DNA from 3 places in the Psychrobacillus psychrodurans genome. Region 3 is predicted to be linked to each of the others. Evidence: riboswitches for the same ligand, from Rfam matches in the RefSeq annotation. Region 3 holds a riboswitch; each other region holds the start of a gene.
The links. Region 3 has a riboswitch for thiamine pyrophosphate ahead of tenA (thiaminase II). Riboswitches for the same ligand answer to the same signal wherever they lie in the genome.
Positions count from the first base shown of each region.

Region 1: another riboswitch for thiamine pyrophosphate. It lies ahead of ACQCPR_RS01440 (YkoF family thiamine/hydroxymethylpyrimidine-binding protein); the one in region 3 lies ahead of tenA (thiaminase II).
Region 2: another riboswitch for thiamine pyrophosphate. It lies ahead of thiT (energy-coupled thiamine transporter ThiT); the one in region 3 lies ahead of tenA (thiaminase II).

Region 1 is NZ_CP189791.1:275,246-281,783, reverse strand. It holds gene ACQCPR_RS01445 (D-glycerate dehydrogenase) at 443-1,402, opposite strand; TPP riboswitch at 1,713-1,820, shown strand; gene ACQCPR_RS01440 (YkoF family thiamine/hydroxymethylpyrimidine-binding protein) at 1,900-2,481, shown strand; gene ACQCPR_RS01435 (ECF transporter S component) at 2,483-3,064, shown strand; gene ACQCPR_RS01430 (ABC transporter ATP-binding protein) at 3,057-4,427, shown strand; gene ACQCPR_RS01425 (energy-coupling factor transporter transmembrane component T family protein) at 4,408-5,166, shown strand; gene ACQCPR_RS01420 (DUF1697 domain-containing protein) at 5,230-5,730, shown strand; gene ACQCPR_RS01415 (VOC family protein) at 5,873-6,241, shown strand; gene ACQCPR_RS01410 (DUF418 domain-containing protein) at 6,280-6,538, opposite strand, start outside.
Region 2 is NZ_CP189791.1:3,125,291-3,131,828, reverse strand. It holds gene ACQCPR_RS15500 (SGNH/GDSL hydrolase family protein) at 1-4, shown strand, start outside; gene ACQCPR_RS15495 (DUF4870 domain-containing protein) at 282-623, opposite strand; gene ACQCPR_RS15490 (M20 family metallopeptidase) at 666-1,730, opposite strand; TPP riboswitch at 1,837-1,928, shown strand; gene thiT (energy-coupled thiamine transporter ThiT) at 1,993-2,574, shown strand; gene map (type I methionyl aminopeptidase) at 2,622-3,371, shown strand; gene ACQCPR_RS15475 (tryptophan-rich sensory protein) at 3,567-4,295, opposite strand; gene ACQCPR_RS15470 (M3 family oligoendopeptidase) at 4,453-6,255, shown strand; gene ACQCPR_RS15465 (GNAT family N-acetyltransferase) at 6,262-6,538, shown strand, end outside.
Region 3 is NZ_CP189791.1:3,946,793-3,953,330, forward strand. It holds gene thiM (hydroxyethylthiazole kinase) at 1-591, opposite strand, end outside; gene tenA (thiaminase II) at 519-1,202, opposite strand; TPP riboswitch at 1,290-1,392, opposite strand; gene ACQCPR_RS19650 (DUF1540 domain-containing protein) at 1,624-1,845, opposite strand; gene ACQCPR_RS19655 (isocitrate lyase/PEP mutase family protein) at 2,014-2,784, opposite strand; gene ACQCPR_RS19660 (malate:quinone oxidoreductase) at 3,243-4,769, opposite strand; gene ACQCPR_RS19665 (MarR family winged helix-turn-helix transcriptional regulator) at 5,030-5,443, opposite strand; gene ACQCPR_RS19670 (SDR family NAD(P)-dependent oxidoreductase) at 5,513-6,247, opposite strand; gene ACQCPR_RS19675 (SDR family NAD(P)-dependent oxidoreductase) at 6,260-6,538, opposite strand, start outside.

The DNA.
Region 1 (6,538 bases), 340 kb from region 3:
TATTTTTCCCCTTTTCTCTATTTATTAAAATAGACACATAGTCCTACCCTCCAATACATACCCTTTTTTCTCAAGTTTAATCATTTGAATATTATTATAGAACTATGCCCCCAAATTTCCAAAATTCTGGTACGTCTATTTTATGAGTTCCCATGTTACTAGAGTTTATGAAGTGAAGCAAATAAGAGATGGTTAAAAACAGTATATTATTCAATAATTACGAGTAATAAGAATTATATTTACAGACTATTAGTTATAGAGTTATGGTATTTATTATGTAATTTAAGATATTTTTTGTAGGTATTATGATTCAATCTGGGATTTATTGAATTTTCTACTTTTAGGAAGGGATATTAAATGTAATTTCTATAAATGAGAGATAATTGGTTTTATAAATTAATAAAAAAAGTGGTCACTAAATTTTAGGACCACCGCTTAAGTATTATACAATTCTATTCTGAGGCTCTCTGTTTTCTAACACTGCTTCTATATCTTTTGCGTTCAATTGCATCATTGCTTGACGAGTTCGAATACTAGCACTGCCAATATGAGGCAACACAGTTACGTTAGGTAATGTCAACAAAGGATGATCTAACGGCACAGGTTCTTGTTCAAATACATCAAGTCCAGCAGCCCATATTTTTTTAGATGTTAATGCGTTAAATAGAGCTTGTTCATCTACAATGCCCCCTCGTGCGACATTAATAATTGTTGCAGTATTCTTCATAAGATTGAGTTCACGTTCACTTATAAGTCCTTTTGTTTCTGGAGTAAGTGGAGTTAGAAGTATAACAAAATCAGATTGCTTTAGTAAGTCGTCTAATTCAGCATAAGTAAAACCATACATTTCTTCCGCTTCTAGTTTTCTAGATCGATTATGATATAACACATTCATGTCAAAGCCTTTCGCACGCCTCGCAACTGCTTCTCCTATACGACCCATCCCAACAATACCAAGCGTTGCACCGAAAATATCCATGCCTGTATATTGCATTGGCGACCAGGACGTCCAATTACCTGAACGAATTTCTTGTTCTACTTCTGTTATTCTTCGAGCTGTCGCTAACAATAAAGCAAATGTTAAGTCTGCTGTTGTCTCTGTTAATACACCCGGCGTATTAGTTACGATAATACCCTGTTCTTTTGCAGCTTCCACATCTATATTGTTATAGCCAACAGCAAAATTACTAATTACTTTTAAATTTGACAGACTTTCAATTAGTGCACGATCGATATTATCAGATAGCATCGTCCATAAAGCATGTGCACCTTTAGCATTTATTTTTATTTCTTCATATGTCATCGCAATACTTTCGCTATGCCACATATGTACATCAAATTTCGCCCTTAAAGGCTCGACGATTTCTTCAGGTAGTTTACGTGTAATGTATATTTTGTCCATAACTTCTTCCCCCTTTGTTGTATTAACCAAATCATGGACGAAAGTACGAAATTTTGCAAACATATTTACATCTTTTAATAGCTACGTTATACTTTGGGCACATAAGAAAAGTGCGAGCACCTATGTTAGCTTCAACAATGTTCTTTTGCGATAAGCTTTGCGCAGAAGCAGGCTCTGGATAGAAATTCACGTAAAGACGTCCTTATGCCTTTGCTGAAATTCCGAAGCGTCTCAAGCGAGCTAGGTGCTGAACTAGATAGATATGCGTAACAGCACATATTTTCTAGTCTTTTAAAAAACTACATACCGTTTTCTGCACTAGGGGTGCCCACTTTGGCTGTGATGAGAGCTTTTTAGCTCCGATCCCTTATTACTCGATCAGGATAATACCTGCGTGAGGAAGTGCGGTGACTTTCCTAATATTTTTGTATTGGATTAGTGACTGCATCTTCACGGATGTGGCCTTTTTTTATGAAAAAATTTAGGAGGTTTTACAAATGGAATGTGGATTAAGCCCAATTATCGGATTTCGTTTTTCGTTACATCCGATGAACAATGATTTTATTAAGGTAATTAAAGAAGCTTTGAAGGAGACGGATACGTCGAATGTGTGGATGCATACGGATGATGTGTCGACAGTCATTCGCGGGAAACAAGTGCACGTGTTTAATGTAGCAAAAGCTCTAACTTTACATGCAGCTAAAACAGGTGTACATGTTGCTTTATCTGGCACTTTCTCTGCTGGTTGCCCAGGTGACTCTGCTGGAGATGCCTATCTAGATAAGGGCGATATAATCGCCAACACAGATATTACAAAACAATATGTTTCCTCTCAATTTGCGCTATATCCGATGAATAATCCCAATTACATGGACGTTATTTATCGTGAAGTAGATCGTGCTAAAGAACAAGGTGTATTCAATGAATCGATGCACTATGCAAGTGGTATTCATGGTGATATACACGATGTGTTTGCGTTTTATGAAGAAGCATTCACGAATGCACGCTCAGAAAAACATAAGCATTTGGTCATGACAGTTTCTATGAGTCTTAATAGCCCTTCTCACGGAGGTCGCTGATATGCTGAAATCATGGAAGTTAAAAGAGATTGTACTAATGTCCTTGTTTGCGGTTGTCTTTGGTATTGTTTATCTATTGTTCTTGCATGTCGGCAATATTTGGGCTGGGTTCATCGGTCCAATTGCGTATGAATGGATTTTTGGAATTTGGTTTATAGTATCAATTATTTGTATGTATATTATCCGCAAACCTGGTGCAGCAGTCGTTTCCGAGACGATTGCAGCTGCGATTGAAGTATTATTAGGTAATGCTGTAGGACCCCGCTTAATACTTTCGGGAGTTATCCAAGGCCTAGGTGCTGAAGCAGTTTTCGCTGCTACACGATATAAACGCTTTGATCTATGGGTTCTGATGCTCGCTGGTGTTGGATCGTCAATCTTTAGTTTTGCTTATGGATACTTTCTAGGTGGATTTACAGTGTTCAGCACGGGTTATGTTGCATTAATGCTTGGAATTCGTATAGTAAGTGGTGCTTTGCTTGCCGGTGTCGGTGGAAAAGCAGTAGCAGATGGTCTACTAGCAACTGGTTCTCTTCGTGGATATGCCATTTCTCGATCGAAAAAAGGTGAAGTTCGTGCATGAAGTTATCGAATTTGAGAAAGTAAGTTTTCGTTATCCTGACGAGGAAAAATGGGTACTGGAGGGTCTTTCGTTTACTGTTTTGCGAGGGGAACGTATAGTCATCACTGGTCCAAGTGGATGTGGAAAAACGACTTTACTGTATTTATGCAATCGATTGTATCCGGATAATTGCGATGGTATTTTGTCTGGTTCAATAAAACTTTTTGGGAAAGAGAGCCTTTCCTTTATTCCCGGGGAAATAAACCATCGCATAGCGACAGTCTTTCAAGACCCTGATGCACAATTTTGCATGCAAACAGTTGAAGAAGAACTTGCTTTTACACTTGAAAATTTGCATACTAAACGCGATGAAATGGAGAAAAGAATTTCTGACGTACTGACTCTAACCGATTTAACTGAGTTTCGCCATGCAATCATACAAAAACTTTCTGGTGGTCAGAAGCAACGTATTGCCACTGCATGTGCACTTATAATGGAGCCAGAAATTCTGTTACTAGATGAACCACTCTCCCATTTAGACCCTTTCACAGCCAAAAAGTATGTGGAGTGGTTAGATAATTTACAACAAAAAAGATCGATGACAATTATAGCTATTGAGCATCGATTGGATTTATGGGAGGACTTTTTCGAAAGAAATATTCCCTTGCATAATGGCAAAGTAACTTCTAAATTAGAAAAACGAACAAGCAGTACACAAGAAAATAATTCGCTAGTCGTTAGTAAAGTACAGGCAATGCCTTTTTTGAAAGAAACTACTTTCACATTAAATCATGGAGAAGTAACAGTACTTGCCGGACCAAATGGTAGCGGAAAATCTACTTTGTTGAAAGCATTATGTCAGCTAATTCCTACTACAGGGACTGTAGTACCTCTAAATTTAGGATATGTCCCTCAATCTCCTGAGTTTTTATTTCTCACACAAAATGTGTTAGATGAAGTTAGTTTTGGTGGTGGAAATAGTTCAATGGAAATGATGACTAGATTGCAGCTGTTACCTATTGGGGATTCCCATCCATTTTCAGTAAGTCATGGACAAAAGCGACGAGTGGCTATTGCAGCAATGCTTTGTGATGGTAGAGAAATTATTCTAATGGATGAACCAACTTCTGGCCAGGACTCAGCAGCTTTGTTCGAATTATTCCATTTAATCGATGAGCGTGCGCGTGAAGGTACCACATTTTTGATCGTTACGCATGATATGGAGTTCGCTCATTATCTAGCTGACTCGGTTTTATTGATGAAAGATGGCCAATTGACTGGAAAGTTTAACGCTGAAGCTGTATGGGAAGACAGGCAATTGTTAATGGATCATCACCTACTCCGCCCGAAAGGAGTGATAGGTCATGAAGAATGCTTTGCATAAGATGAATCCTTCGATTAAATTTTTGGCGATTACAATTTGTATGTTTACGATGGCATTCTTCTTCGATCCTTGGACGCCACTTGTTTTTTGGATCGGCGTACTAGTGCTACAATTGTTGTTCACCCAGATCAGCTGGAAAAAATGGTTGTTGTTTATGCTTCCTTTTTTTGTTACTGCTTTCGGTTATTTTTGGACTACACTTGTGTTCGCAGAAGATCAATCAGGTCCTGTTGTATGGTCCATTTGGAATTTGCACGTTACCCAAACACAATTGAATCATGCTCTATCTTTAAGTTTTCGAGTGATGGCATTTTCCAGCTTGTCCTTATTATTCGCTTTAACGACGAATCCAGTGACATTCATTTTAAGTCTTATGCAACAATTAAAGCTCTCACCCAAAATTGCTTACGGAGTGATGGTTGGATACCAATTTTTGCCCGTCTTGAAAGATGAATTTGTGCAAATTAGGCAGGCCCACCGATTAAGAGGTGCTAACAAGGAAAAAAATGCGTTGCAAAGATTACTTGGCATACGACGTATTTTGATTCCTATGCTTGCAGGAGCTGTACGAAAAGCAGAGCGTGCGGCGTTTGCAATGGAAGCGAGAGGTTTCACTGGTGATCGAAGAAGTAGTTATTTTCATGTGATTACCATCGGGAAAGTAGACTTTGCATTAGTTAGCTTATTTTTAGTTGTGTTAGTTTTAAGCTGTTCGAATATGTTGTGGCTCCGTTTATAGATTTTGTTTCTCTTACTCTCTTACGATAATATAAAAGTATGTGAAATTTGGGGAGTGAGGATATTGTCATTTGTTGCTTTACTGCGTGGTATTAATCTCGGTGCTAAAAATAAAGTGGACATGAAGTCATTGAAGCTACTTTTTGAAGAGATGGGTTATGAAAATGTACGGACTTATATACAAACTGGGAATGTTATATTTGATAATAAAACTTATGACGTGCTTCAGTTGCAGAATACTCTTCGAGAAACTTACGGCTTTGACATACCAGTTGTTGTCCGTTCGAAGGACGCGTTTGAAGAGATTCAGCAGCATCCCATTTTCTTAAAAGAACAGGTATATGTAATGTTCTTAGAAAAAGATGTGTCGGATGAACAGCTTGCTGTCCTCGAAAACCTTGTGGATGATGAATTTATCGTATGGAATCGCTGCAATATCATTATTAATCTATCGAAAACCTATCATCAAACTAAATTTACAAATACTTTCTTTGAGCGAAAACTTGGTATGACATCCACGGCACGCAATCAGAATACGGTGAATAAAATATTGAAGAAAATGTGAATGAGCTCCCACCTTGTTAATAGGTGGGAGCTTTTTTACAGTTATATAAGTAATTTTTATACTTCTGTATAAAAATTATAAATTTTCCAAATGACCTAGCCTCACGTATGATTACAATAGAATATAACAAGGGGGATTTATGATGTCATTTGCTTTTAAATCAATAGACCATGTACAGCTAGCTGCTCCCAAAGGTTCAGAAATTATCGCGAAACATTTCTTTGGAGAAATTTTAGGATTTCAGGAAGTAGAAAAGCCTGAAGTCTTGAAAAAAAGAGGCGGAGTATGGTTTCAATTTGGCAATTATCAAATTCATATTGGTATTGAAGAGCCATTCTCACCCGCTAAAAAAGCCCACCCAGCATTTCAAGTCGAGAACTTAGAGGCATTGAAAACTCATTTGATGAAACATGAAGTCCACTTCATCGTGGATACCGATTTACCTGGAGCAAATAGAATTTATGTAAATGATCCATTTGGTAACCGCATTGAAATTTTAGAATGGACTTAATACGATAGATTTTTGCAGAAAAAACACCTTAGTTTACATTAAACCAAGGTGTTTTCCATCTCTGTTTTCTTAGATTTTTTCGAACGTTTTTTTCTTTTCTTCACTGCACCATTCCATGAGAAGTTCGTACCCATTCTTAATATAACCTCGAGTGGACCTCGTTGAAATTTCTTTAAATACAAGGAACTGCATACACACTGCAAAACGAATATAACAAGTCCAAGAATAATACTATTTAACATTCCAAGATTTCCAAACAGTCCTAAGCCGTAACCGTAAAAAATAGTCGTACATATT
Region 2 (6,538 bases), 820 kb from region 3:
TTAGCATTTTGAATGACTTATGGTATTTGGACCTTACCCAATGTTTTGAATAAGTTGATGAATGTTGTGCAAACCTAAAAAAGCTGTCCTCCAAATCAAAAGAGGACAGCTTTTTAACGTACATTTTTTTTAGATTTTATGACTTTACGTATAATAGGATAAACAATTGGTGCCAATTTAATTGCTGTTTTGACTAGGTTTTTTACTTTCATCGGTATCGCTCCTTGGCTTTCGATATTAATAGTTATGTACCCTCAAACTCCAATACATAAACTCTCTCTTTATCGTAAAACTTTAATGCCCTGGACTATATTCCAAATCATTACTATTACATATACGAGCATGTAAATCGCGATAAGTATTAAAGGTCCGGCAGCCATCCATAGGGAAGGCTGTTCATTAAATCCCGATGCAATGGGGGTGAAGCTTGTAAAAACACTAATGAATAAAATTATTAACAATATTACAGGTATAATGTGGGAAATTAATGATTTTTTCGCATGATATTTTACATTAGAATCTTGTGATATAAAATAAACGATAATAGGCAATAAAAAAGGAGCAAACAATACACTAAAATAAGAAAGTGCTGATAAAATTTTAGGGTTATCCAGTCTATTCAACCTCCTTTCCTCAATTTTTAACAAAATACTCAGCTATATGTTTCATTTCTTAAATAAGGAAACTAAAATATTCTTGTAATTTTCCAGAGAGGAAATAGATACATATTCTTTTACACCATGCCAATCCCCTCCACTTGGTCCAAACTCAATTGCACCTGCTCCAGCTTCCGCGTAGAAGCGAGCATCGGCAGCTCCATGCTGCCCAAATAATACAGCAGGTTTTCCGATGAACTGTGAAGTAACATGTGCAATACGTTCGATAAAAGGATTAATGGCTTCCGTTGTTACTGCAGGTGCAGTCGCTTGAATCTTAAATTCACTTTTAGGGAATTTCTCTGCCAACTTTTTAATCTCTGAAGTAATACTCTGCATATTCTGGCCAGGAACAAAGCGAAGATCATAGCTTATTATACATTCATCGGGAACAACGTTATAGCGATCACCTGCTTGTATTTTCGCCAAGTTTAAGGAAGGATAATCATAGAACTCATTGCTTGCAGTTAAAAAAGAGAGAGTGCGTAGCTGTTGGTCAAACAGAAAAGCTTGCTCAATTGCATTTTTTCCTTCCCATGGACGGCTACCATGACTAGGTTTACCTTTCAGTATTACATCAAACTGAATAATTCCTTTTGCCTGTAAACCAATTTGGAGGTGGGTAGGCTCGCCGCATATAACAAAGTCACCAGTATATCCTTGATCAACTAAAAACTTGGTAGTTTTACCGTCGGTTTCCTCATCCGTTACAATATGAAGCTGAATTTTTTTAGTAAGACTTTTAGATTCTTTAGAAAGCTCGTAAAAAGCTTGCATCATCGCAGCAACTCCTGCTTTCATATCAGCAGTTCCTCGACCATATAAAAGATCACCTTCTATAAATGGCTCGAATTGCTCTGGGTTACCTGGAACAACATCTACATGCCCATTCCAAATCATACATTCATCACCAATTCCTATTTCTGCTACTAGCATCAACTTTCCCTCATGCTGTAAGACAGTTGTATGAATCCCACGTTCTTCTAGCCAACTTTCACAGAATAATAAAGCATTATTTGCACTTTCGATTGTGTCACTTTTGATACGTACCAGATCTTTTAGTAATGTAAGCATGTGAACATCCCCTTTTGCATATATTTATTTCATTAGTATAACAAATGAAACAAATAAGGTTGCATTAGGCATTTTATTCAGATACAATGAATTCGAACTAAATAATTCAAACCACAAGGGGCGCCACAATAGTGGCTGAGATAGTACCCTTTGAACCTGTAAGTTAGTGCTTGCGTAGGGATGTGGATGGAAACTGACAATCGCGCGATGTCTGGGTCTATCCCGGGGGTCGTTTTTTTGTGGTCAAAAAAAGGGGATTGTCATGAAAAATCAACGTGTATTAATATTAATGGAAATCGCTATTTTTGCGGCGTTAGGATATGTTTTAGATATGATTGGCTTTGGAATGCCACAGGGCGGCTCCGTAACATTCGTTCTTGTACCTGTTATTTTAATGGCCTTTCGTCGTGGTATAGTTGCAGGTCTTGCTACTGGATTTTTAATAGGTGTGCTACAAGTGGTAACAGGGCGATTTTATGCAGCGCCATTATCATTTGAAATAGTTATTGCACAGGTTGCAATTGATTATTTCATCGCCTTTATGGTTGCAGGGTTCGCTGGGTTTTTAAGACCTGCATTTTTACAGGCATTTGAACAAAAAGATAAAGTGAAAATGATTACAGCGGTTGTCTTAGGAGCATTAATAGCTGCTTTTCTTCGTTATTTAGCACATGTGACTTCAGGTATTCTATTCTTTGGTGAATTTGCTGGCGATCAAAACGTCATTTTGTATTCATTAATCTATAATTCTACTTATATGATTCCTGTATTTTTAATTGCTGCTTTCATTTGTTCCATTTTATTTGTTAAAGCTCCGCGCCTTGCACTGCCGAATTCTCACTAAATATGATATGATTAGAGTACATTTAGTGAAGAAGGGATCTTGTTAAGATGATTGTACAAACTGACGAAGAGTTAGTGGCATTAAAAAAAATAGGGCGTATTGTTGCAGAAGTAAGAGATGTGATGAGGGCTGCAACTAAACCTGGTATTACAACGAAAGAACTGGATGAGATTGGCGGAAAGTTATTTACAGAGCATGGTGCGATTTCTGGACCAATGGGTGAATATGATTTTCCAGGATATACTTGTATCTCCGTCAACGAAGAAGTTGCTCATGGTATCCCGGGTTCTCGCGTAATTCAAGAAGGCGATATTGTGAATATTGATGTGTCTGGATCTTGTGATGGATATTTTGCAGATACAGGTATTTCTTTTGTTGTTGGTGAGGGATATGAAGAAAAAGAAAAATTATGTGCAGTGGCAGAGAGTGCATTTGAACGGGCTATGTTGAAGGTGAAAGCAGGCTCTCGTTTAAACCAAATCGGAAAAGCGGTTGCTAGAGAAGCTAAAGATAATGGCTTGCATGTTATTATGAACCTAACTGGGCATGGTATTGGAAAATCGTTACATGAAGCTCCACAACATGTCTTGAATTATTATGATGCATGGGATCCTACGATATTAAAAGAAGGAATGGTTTTAGCAGTAGAGCCGTTTATTTCTGCAAAGGCAGAGCATATTGTAGAATCTGGTGATGGTTGGACATTTGTAACTCCCGATAAATCGTTAGTAGCACAGATTGAGCATACAATTGTTGTAACAAAAGGTGCTCCTATATTTTTAACTAAATTAGACTAAAACAAAAAGCCTTCGAAATTTACTTTTTCGAAGGCTTTTTTTAAATTAAGAATATGGATTAACATACTGCGGATTTCCGTGGGTGTTGAAGTTTTAGGAGAGTGGCGGACAGGCAATACGTCATAATATTAACAAAAAAAGGGATGCTTAGTTGTGAGGTCTGTCACAACCAAGCATCCCTAAAAAGTTTTAACTTTAAAGGGGTCTTGTGCTTTTCTTAAAGAATATAATCCCCACGATTAGGACGCAGCTTAGAAAAATGGATGCTGCGGTTAGGAGTAGTTCGCTAAAGTTGTGGTGAATTGCTACTCCAATGAAAGTCCAGATAAAAACAATTGGCATAAGACGGTCTAAATAATGATAACGAAAATGAAGAGCTATAGCTGTCGCAATGGTTAAGAAAATAACTCCCCAAAGTGATTTTGTCATACCAAATCCATCAAATTCATAAAACGTTAGGAGATAAGATAGGTTTGTGAAGAAACTGATAAATGTCCAACCTAAAAGGAAGGAAATTGGCAATCGATTTTTTCGGCTTAAATCATCTAAAGGATAGGTTAGATACAATTTAAACAAGCAGCTTAGTAAGACTGTGAGAAAACCAAAAGCGTATCCAAACAGTTCGTAATGCCAGCTTAATATACACAAAATATATAACACAGAGGCTATTCCGTATAATAGAATACGCTTCGTAGGAATAGGACGAGAAGATTTATAATCCTTCATATTGTTCCAAATCCACCAAGCTAATAATATAAAAATAACAATCCATATGTAAAACACATAATTTGCTGGAGTAAAAAATACGGGAAGTCTGTTGAATATCTCGCCACTAGTTTGACCATTTATGGGTAGTAAAATAGATAATAGTTTAACAATTACAGTAGATATAAAAAATAACATTAAAAGGATTATTTTAAACATTCAGCTGCCTCCTTCTATTTAATAAGTATACCTTTGATATATAGCAACAACAAATTAGAATTATGAATGTTATGTGACGAAAATCAAACAATCTGTATTAGAAAAACATGATATACTAGAATTCTAAAATAATTGTCAATATAGGAGGAATATTTAGATGATTGAACAAACTTATCCGGTTGTCTGGGATCTCGATCGCTTTTTTGAAGGGGGAAGTAACTCACCATCTCTAAGAAGCCATTTGGATAAAGTAAAAGAAAAGCTAAGCAGCTTTGAAACTAAACTAAAAGACTTTGATTCACCAACATCTATTGCCGATGTCTCAAATATCGAGAAAATGGTTAATGAGCTAAAAGATATAGCAACTAATTTATCAGAAGGTGGAGCAGTAATTGGGTGTTTTTTAGCACAGGATACAACGGATAAGCAGGCGGCATTGTTACAGGGCGAGGTAGGGTCGCTATACGCTAAGTTCTCTTCTCAAATGCTAACCATTCAACAAGTGCTAAGTAAAACGAAGGAAACTGTGTGGGAGGAACTGCTTCAAACGACAGAACTTTCTCCTTTTGCATTTGTGTTAAATGAATGGAGAGATGAAGCAAAGCGAATGCTCTCTGAAAAAGAGGAAGACATGATTACGACACTAGGAGTGGATGGCTATCATTCATGGGGTCAACTTTATGATTTACTAGTCGGTGATATTCGCATTAAACTTACTATAGATGGTGTACAAAAAGAAATGTCGGTTGGTCAAGCAAATAATCTTAGTTCCCACGAGGATGCAATGATTCGTAAAGAGTCATTTGAAGCGTTAGAAGCTGCTTGGACAGATAAAGAGGAGTTCTTTGCGAAAACACTAAATCATATTGCAGGCTTCCGTCTTGCAATTTACGAAAAAAGAGGATGGGATTCAGTTTTAGAGGAGCCTCTTCATATTAATCGCATGAAAGAAGAAACACTAAATGCAATGTGGGGTGCTATCTCGAAAAATAAAGCTCCATTCGTAGAATACTTAAATAAAAAATCGGCAATGCTAGGCGAAAAACAAATGCATTGGTATGACTTAGATGCACCAGTTAGTACTTCTACAGAGAAAATGGATTATCAACAAGGTGCGGAGTTTATATTAAAGCATTTTAAAGAATTTGGACCGAAATTAGAATCATTTTCAAGAAATGCATTTGAAAAGGGTTGGATAGAGGCAGAGGACCGTCCAAACAAACGTCCGGGAGGATTTTGTACAGGAATGCCTGTATCAGAGGAATCACGTATTTTCATGACGTATAGTGGATCAATGTCCAATGTCTCTACATTAGCTCATGAATTAGGTCACGCCTTCCATTCATACGCTTTAAGACCAGTACACTGGATGAATCGTCAATATGCAATGGGTGTTGCTGAAACTGCCTCTACATTTGCCGAAATGATTGTAGCGGATGCTGCAGTAAAAGAAGCAAAAACAGATGATGAAAAAATTGCTTTACTGGAAGATAAAATTCAACGTAGTGTAGCATTTTTTATGAATATCCATGCTAGGTTCTTATTTGAAACTAGATTTTATGAGGAACGTAAAAATGGAATTGTTTCTGCTGCACGCCTAAATGAATTAATGGAGTTAGCCCAACAAGAAGCATATGGTGATGCATTAGATACAACACATCCGCACTTTTGGGCATCAAAGTTGCATTTTTATATTACGGAAGTACCGTTCTACAACTTCCCTTACACATTTGGTTACCTATTCTCTTTAAGTATTTATGCAAAAGCTATAAGCGAAGGCGCAAACTTTGAGGAAAAATATATTGCTTTATTGCAGGACACAGCTGTAATGTCAGTAGAAGATTTAGCGATGAAACATTTAAATGAAGACATTACACAGGAAGCATTTTGGCTAAAAGGTATTGATCTGTGTATTCAAGATGTGAGTGAGTTTATCCAATTAACTAACGCAAAAGGGTGAAGGTGTTTGATTTATCTAGAAGGAGATACATGCTATTTACGAACATTAAATACGAAAGATGCACCAGCCTTAGCGGATCTTACTTATCGTAATAAGATGTATTGGTCCGTTTATGAACCTCTGCATCGGGATGATTATTACACAACTTCTGTTCAACGGGAGAAGATTCGTGAATCTCTCACGTTATCGAAGGAAAAAAGAGAATATAGCTTCGGTATTTTCGAACATCAAACAGAAAGAATGATTGGTAGTGTATCACTATACAGTATTAAGAGAATGCCAT
Region 3 (6,538 bases):
CTCCACGTCTTCACCGTCAGTTACAACATCAATTTCACCAGTTACCGCAACGATCAACTTATATTTCCGTGCCATCTGCTTTGCAAGTTCGACGACATCTACATTTCCCTCTCCAGCATCAACGCCTTTTGCCTGCCATTCAACACCGGCAAGTGCTGCCAGTTCCCCGGCATTGCAACGAAGGACGGTAATGTTAACATCTTCTATCAACTGACGGATAGCCGATAATCGGAAGGCAGTTGCACCTGCTCCCACAGGATCCAAAACGATTGGAATGCCCTTACTGTTTGCAGTTTTCCCTGCTAAGAGCATACTGCTTAAAGTAAGTTTATTTAAAGTCCCTATATTAAGCGACAAGGCATCAGCTAACACGGCAAGTTCCTCTACCTCTTCGTATGCTTCTCCCATAATTGGAGAAGCTCCGAGTGCTAATAGCCCGTTTGCTTGGAAATTTGAAACGACGTGATTAGTAATACAATGGACTATTGGCCGTTTTGTACGTAATGATGCAAGCATAGTTACACCTCCGCCTTGCTCGAGACATTTACTGACCAAGTTTCCATCGTCCATGCCTGTTCCCAAAAATTCCATTCATAATAGCTGCTCCTACGAAATCGATCTTTCAATTCTTGTCGCCGTTTTTCAGGTAAATTCTCTGCGAGGTGATCCATTCGGATAATCTGTTCATTAACAAGCTCCTTGAACCATTCAGATCCATATGTTGCAATCCATTTTTGATAAATGGGATGTTTTGGAGTTGCTTCTTTCAATCGTTCACCTATTTCATAATAAAGCCAGTAGCATGGGAGAATTGTAGCTAACACATCTGCAAGATCTCCTTCTGCTGATCGGTACATATGAGAAACATATGAATATGCAGTTGGAGACGGCTCAAACGTAGCCCAGTCCGTTTCCTTTACATTAAGCAATTCCATAAACGATTCATGCAAAGCCATTTCTGCGGCGCAGGTTTGTTCAGAATGGTATGCAAATCTTTTCGTTGTCTCCAAATCCGTAGCTTTTACCGCTCCGATTGCCTGAACTTTTGCAAAATGTGTTAAATAATAGGCGTCTTGCATGACGTAATACTTGAACACATCAAGTGGCAATGTTCCTTCCTCTATCCCTTTCACAAACGGATGGTCGAAACTCGCTTCCCATAAATCATTGCACTCATTCCTTACTTCTTTGCAAAATGTCATTTTTCTCCATCTCCTTTTTGGCAAATAAAAACACCGCTTTCCAGAAAAGGAAAGCGGCGATTAGTAAGCAGAAGAAAATAAAAATAAGCATACGTTCGCCCACTTCCCTCCGCTGGTATGATCCAGATCAGGTTCAAAGGGTCCAAGCTCTGCTTGTCTCAGCCGTTAAACGGCTCCCCTAGTGGATAGCGATATTCTTTTGTCAAAATTACTATAGCATAAAAGAAAAAATTATTCAAAAATTCCAGAAAATTTTTACGAGTTTACCAATTTTGTAGAGTACACCTTTTCCGAATTACAAATCTTAAAAGGGACTAAAGAATTTTCTCTTTAGTCCCTCACCCTCAATGTGTACTCCAGCATTGCCTATATCTAACCTAATTGGTTCGCACCCATTTTAGTATTATTAAATTATATAACACTATTTTCGGTCTTCTTCAGGTTTGAATGTTTTACAGCACGTATCTGCAGAATGACCTGCTTCCTCAGAAATAGTGCGGTAATCAAATTCAGAAGCAAACTCTGTATTATTGTGGTTTGCATGGTAATCCATATCTATTTCAATTTTTTCTGCTCCACAAACATTTCCTTTTGCATGGAAAATACAATTTGATACAGTACATTTCACTTCTACATTTGGCATGACTGTCCTCCTCATTGAGATTTATTGAGAAGTACAAAAATGTACTCCTCATAGATTATCTTGTCCAATTCAACGTTTTTAATTTATATAAGATGTTTTCTTTCTGCAAATTTTGGTTCCTCAACTTTAACTTTTATCGACTTGATATAATTTACCCGATTATGCAGTTTAATCAATATATAAATGCGTAGTATCTTTACATTCTATTAATTGTTCTGTATTCTTTTCTAAAAAAGCAATATATTTATCGGATAATGCATTTCCAAAGCTAAATCTTTTAACTCCTAGTTCTTTAAGCTTGTTACAATTCGTTAGTCCCGGTAAAGATAATACATTAAGTGGAGCATTTATTTTCAATGCAACTTCTCTTATATCTTCTTCTAATTTCATTCCGGGAACAAAAATTCCACTAGCTCCACTTTCTACATAGGATTTTGCTCGATCAATTGTTTCCAATAGAGGATTTTCCCTCTGAAAATAAGTGTCAGTTCTAGCATTGATATAAAAGTTTTTAAAACCATTTGTATCTAACGCGATTCTTATTTTTTCTAATAGGTTGCAGTGTTTAGATATTTCTCTTAACCCTTTCTGTTTTTTTAGTGAATCCTCAATATTGATACCTACAACTCCAATATCTGCTGTTTTCAAAACGTTATTAACAACTATCTCCACATTTTCACTATAGCCTGCCTCAATATCCGCGGAAACGGGTATATTCACATTCTCAGCAATAGTTTTTATGATTGATAAATGTCTATCAAAATCAATTAATTCACCATCAATATAACCTAGGGAATTAGCAATCCCCCAACTCGTCGTTCCTATAGCTTTGAACCCTACTTTTTCGAGTGTTAAGGCCGATAATAAGTCCCAAGCATTTCCTAAGAATAGTAATTCTTCGGATGTATGAAGGTCATTAAATTCTTGTATTTTAGTCATGTTTGCTCCTCCTAACTGTTGTTGTATCTTATATTAACAAGTTATTTACAACCACTTCGACCTCATTCTTGCCCTTATGGTCCTAGCGATTAAAAAAGAGAAGCTTTTACAAGAAAGCGAAAGCGTTTTGTTTGGGAAATGACTAAGTTCGTAAAATCATGGACCTATCTGAACTACTGACTATAACTAAATTCTGTAGACCTCCGACCATGTTCTAAGCTAGAAAGAAAATGAGTAAAAGGCAAACAATTTCTATATAAATAAAAAAAGACCCTTTAATCTATCGATGGATAGATTAAAGGGTCTATGTTGTATTTCTAATACTATTCATTATTACTCAATTCTTTAATTCTCTATTTTTAATTTAGCCTGTTAAATCTCTTCATTAAAGAAACATTGTCATTAGGTAAAAATGTTACTAAAGTTCCTTAATAAGCATTGATGCTACATCTAAAGAATTAACTATAGACCTGCTCTTTTTTGCTTAAACCAAGGGCTTCAGCGGTTGAAGTATGAATTTCGTCCAAAAGCTCGGGGTTGTCCATTAATGACACTCCGTAAGATGGAATCATCTCTTTAATTTTTGGCTCCCATTCTTGCATATGTTGTGGGAAGCATCTACCAAGAATTTCAAGCATGGCATGAACAGCTGTAGAAGCACCTGGAGAAGCACCTAGTAATGCTGCGATTGAACCGTCAGCGGCAGTAACAATCTCTGTACCAAATTGAAGAGTTCCTTTACCACCGGCTTCTGTATCTTTGATAACTTGTACACGTTGGCCTGCTACTACTGTATCCCAATCCTCCAGTTTAGCATTCGGTATAAACTCTCGAAGCTCTTCAATACGCTTTTCTTTCGATAACATAACTTGCTGGATTAAGTATTTTGTCAATGACATCTCTTTGGCACCTGCCGCCAACATAGTTACAACATTGTCCGGTTTTACGGAAGTTACCAAATCAAACATGGAACCCGTTTTTAAAAATTTTGGCGAGAAACCAGCAAATGGTCCGAATAGCAACGACTTTTTATTTTCGATAAATCGAGTATCTAAGTGTGGTACAGACATTGGTGGAGCACCAACCTTAGCTTTGCCGTATACTTTAGCATGATGCTGCTCTACCACTTCCGGTTTGTTACACACTAAAAATAGTCCGCTTACCGGGAATCCTCCAATATGTTTTCCTTCAGGAATACCGGATTTTTGTAGTAGATGAAGACTACCACCACCACCACCGACGAAGACGAAGTCCGCAGTGTGGTTTTCGATTTTGCCTTCTGCGTTATTTTTCACTTTTATTTCCCACTTGTTATCACTCGTACGTTTAACATTATCTACACTACTATTAAATTTAATCTCAACGTCTTTAGTCATTAAGTGGTCAAGTAACATACGAGTTAAAGCACCAAAATTAACATCCGTTCCAGAGTCTATTTTTGTTGCTGCAATAGCCTCATTAACTGGACGATTTTCCATAATAAGTGGTATCCATTCCATAAGTTTTGCTGGATCATCGGAAAATTCCATCCCTTGGAACAGGGGATTTTGTGACATTGCTTCGAAACGTTTCTTTAAAAACGCTACATTTTCTTCTCCCTGTACCATACTCATATGAGGCAATGGCATGATAAAGTCTTTTGGATTATCTATTAGCTTACTATTAACAAGATAAGACCAAAACTGCATAGATAGCTGGAATTGTTCATTTATATTGATAGCTTTGTTAATATCTACAGAGCCATCTGGTTTTTCAGAAGTGTAGTTAAGCTCGCACAGTGCAGCATGACCTGTACCTGCGTTATTCCATTCGTTAGAGCTTTCCTCACCTGCTTTATCGAGCTTTTCAAATACTTTAATATTCCATTCCGGTTTTAATTCTTTCAGCATTGTCCCCAAAGTAGCACTCATAATTCCGGCACCTATTAAGATTACTTCTGTTTTAGTTTCTTTGTTGATCATATTAACCTTCCTTACTCCGTATATTTGTATAGAGGATGTATACTACTTAGGCATAACAATATGTCAAGTTGAATTACAGGAATACATCTTTTTGTCTACTATAACCATATCATATATTAGAATTATTTATTGATAAATTATCTTCTATTATAAGCTATTTGAAAGCGATTTAAAAGCTAGTAAATAGTGAGAAGTTCATCTGGTAAGACCTAGAACACCAGGAATTTCCAAAGTATAGATGAGGATTCCAAATGATAAATAATTATTAAAACTCAATAAATTCATTAACTATTTAACTTCCTATAAATCCCCACTAATTGTTCCCTTTCCTCCTCTGTTAGCTTTTCAAATAGCTTCCTACGCAGTAATTGGCCCTCTTGGTTGGCTCTATAAACCATATCAATACCCATATCGGTGATTTGTATATAGATAATTCTACGGTCAAACTCATCCGTTAATCTAACTGCTAATTTTTTCTGTACAAGTTTTTCCGATAAGTGCGTTAGGGTGGCAGGAGTCAGTCCTAGAGACTTCGCAATATCTGATGGTCGACTTTTTCCTTTTGCCTGTAAATGGCCAAGAACAAGAATATGAGATACACCTAGCTCTTCATTGAACGTCTTATTCCACTGAATGATTAAGTTATTTGTAAAGTTATCCATACTATGGATTAATTCAAAAATTGTTTGTTCTTTCATAAGAAATGTTCCTCGCTTTCAATAAGTAAAAGCCCCTAATCAAAATTAGGGGCTACTTTAGCATACGCATTATTGAGCTGAGAATCCACCATCAATAACCAACTCTGCACCTGTAATGTAAGATGAATCATCAGAAGCTAAGAACAAAGCTGCTTTTGCAATATCTGTAGGTTGGCCTAATCGTTGCAAAGGAGTCATTTGAATTAAGCGACCAAGAAGTTCTTTTGATGAGTTTAAAGATTGAGTCATTGGTGTTTCTATAATCCCAGGGAATAGGGCATTGACGCGAACCCCTTTAGTACCAAAGGTTGTTGCTGCTGCTTTAGATATCGCACGTACAGCTCCTTTAGATGCGGAATAATGATTAAACCCTTGTCCAATTTGAGCTGTATAAGATGAAATATTAATAATTGAACCTTTCCCTTGTGCTGCCATATACGGAGCAATATGCTTCATGCCAGAAAATGGACCAAAGCCATTAATAGATAGCATCTTTTGCCAATCATCTAAATCGATTTCTTGGAATGGTTTTTCTGAAGAAATTCCGGCATTATTTACTAAAACATCAATTCTCCCAAAACGATCATTCACTTCTTTTGCTAATGCTTCCCAATCGTTATCTGAAGCAACGTTTAACTTCATCCCATAGACGTTTTCTTTTTGACTTGCTCTTGCAAGTGCTTCCTCATTAATATCTGCTGCAATTACGATAGCGCCTTCTTTACTAAACAAATCAACCATGCATTCGCCAATACCTGAAGCTCCTCCAGTAATAATAGCTACTTTATTATCTAATCTTCCCATGCTAATCTCTCCTTAACGTAATTTTATAGATCCACCATCAACCATAATGGTTTGACCAGTTATATAATTTGAATCTGCACTTGATAAAAATACAGCTACTTGTCCAATATCTTGCTCTGGATCACCAAGTCGACGTAATGGAATCTTGTTAATCATGGCATCATATAATTGCGGGGCGCTTTCACGCCATTGCTCAACTCCTGGAGTTAAGGCAATTGGTGAAATCAAGTTAACATTGATACCGTCTGGACCCCATTCATTTGCTGCAACACGTGATATTGCTCGAATTGC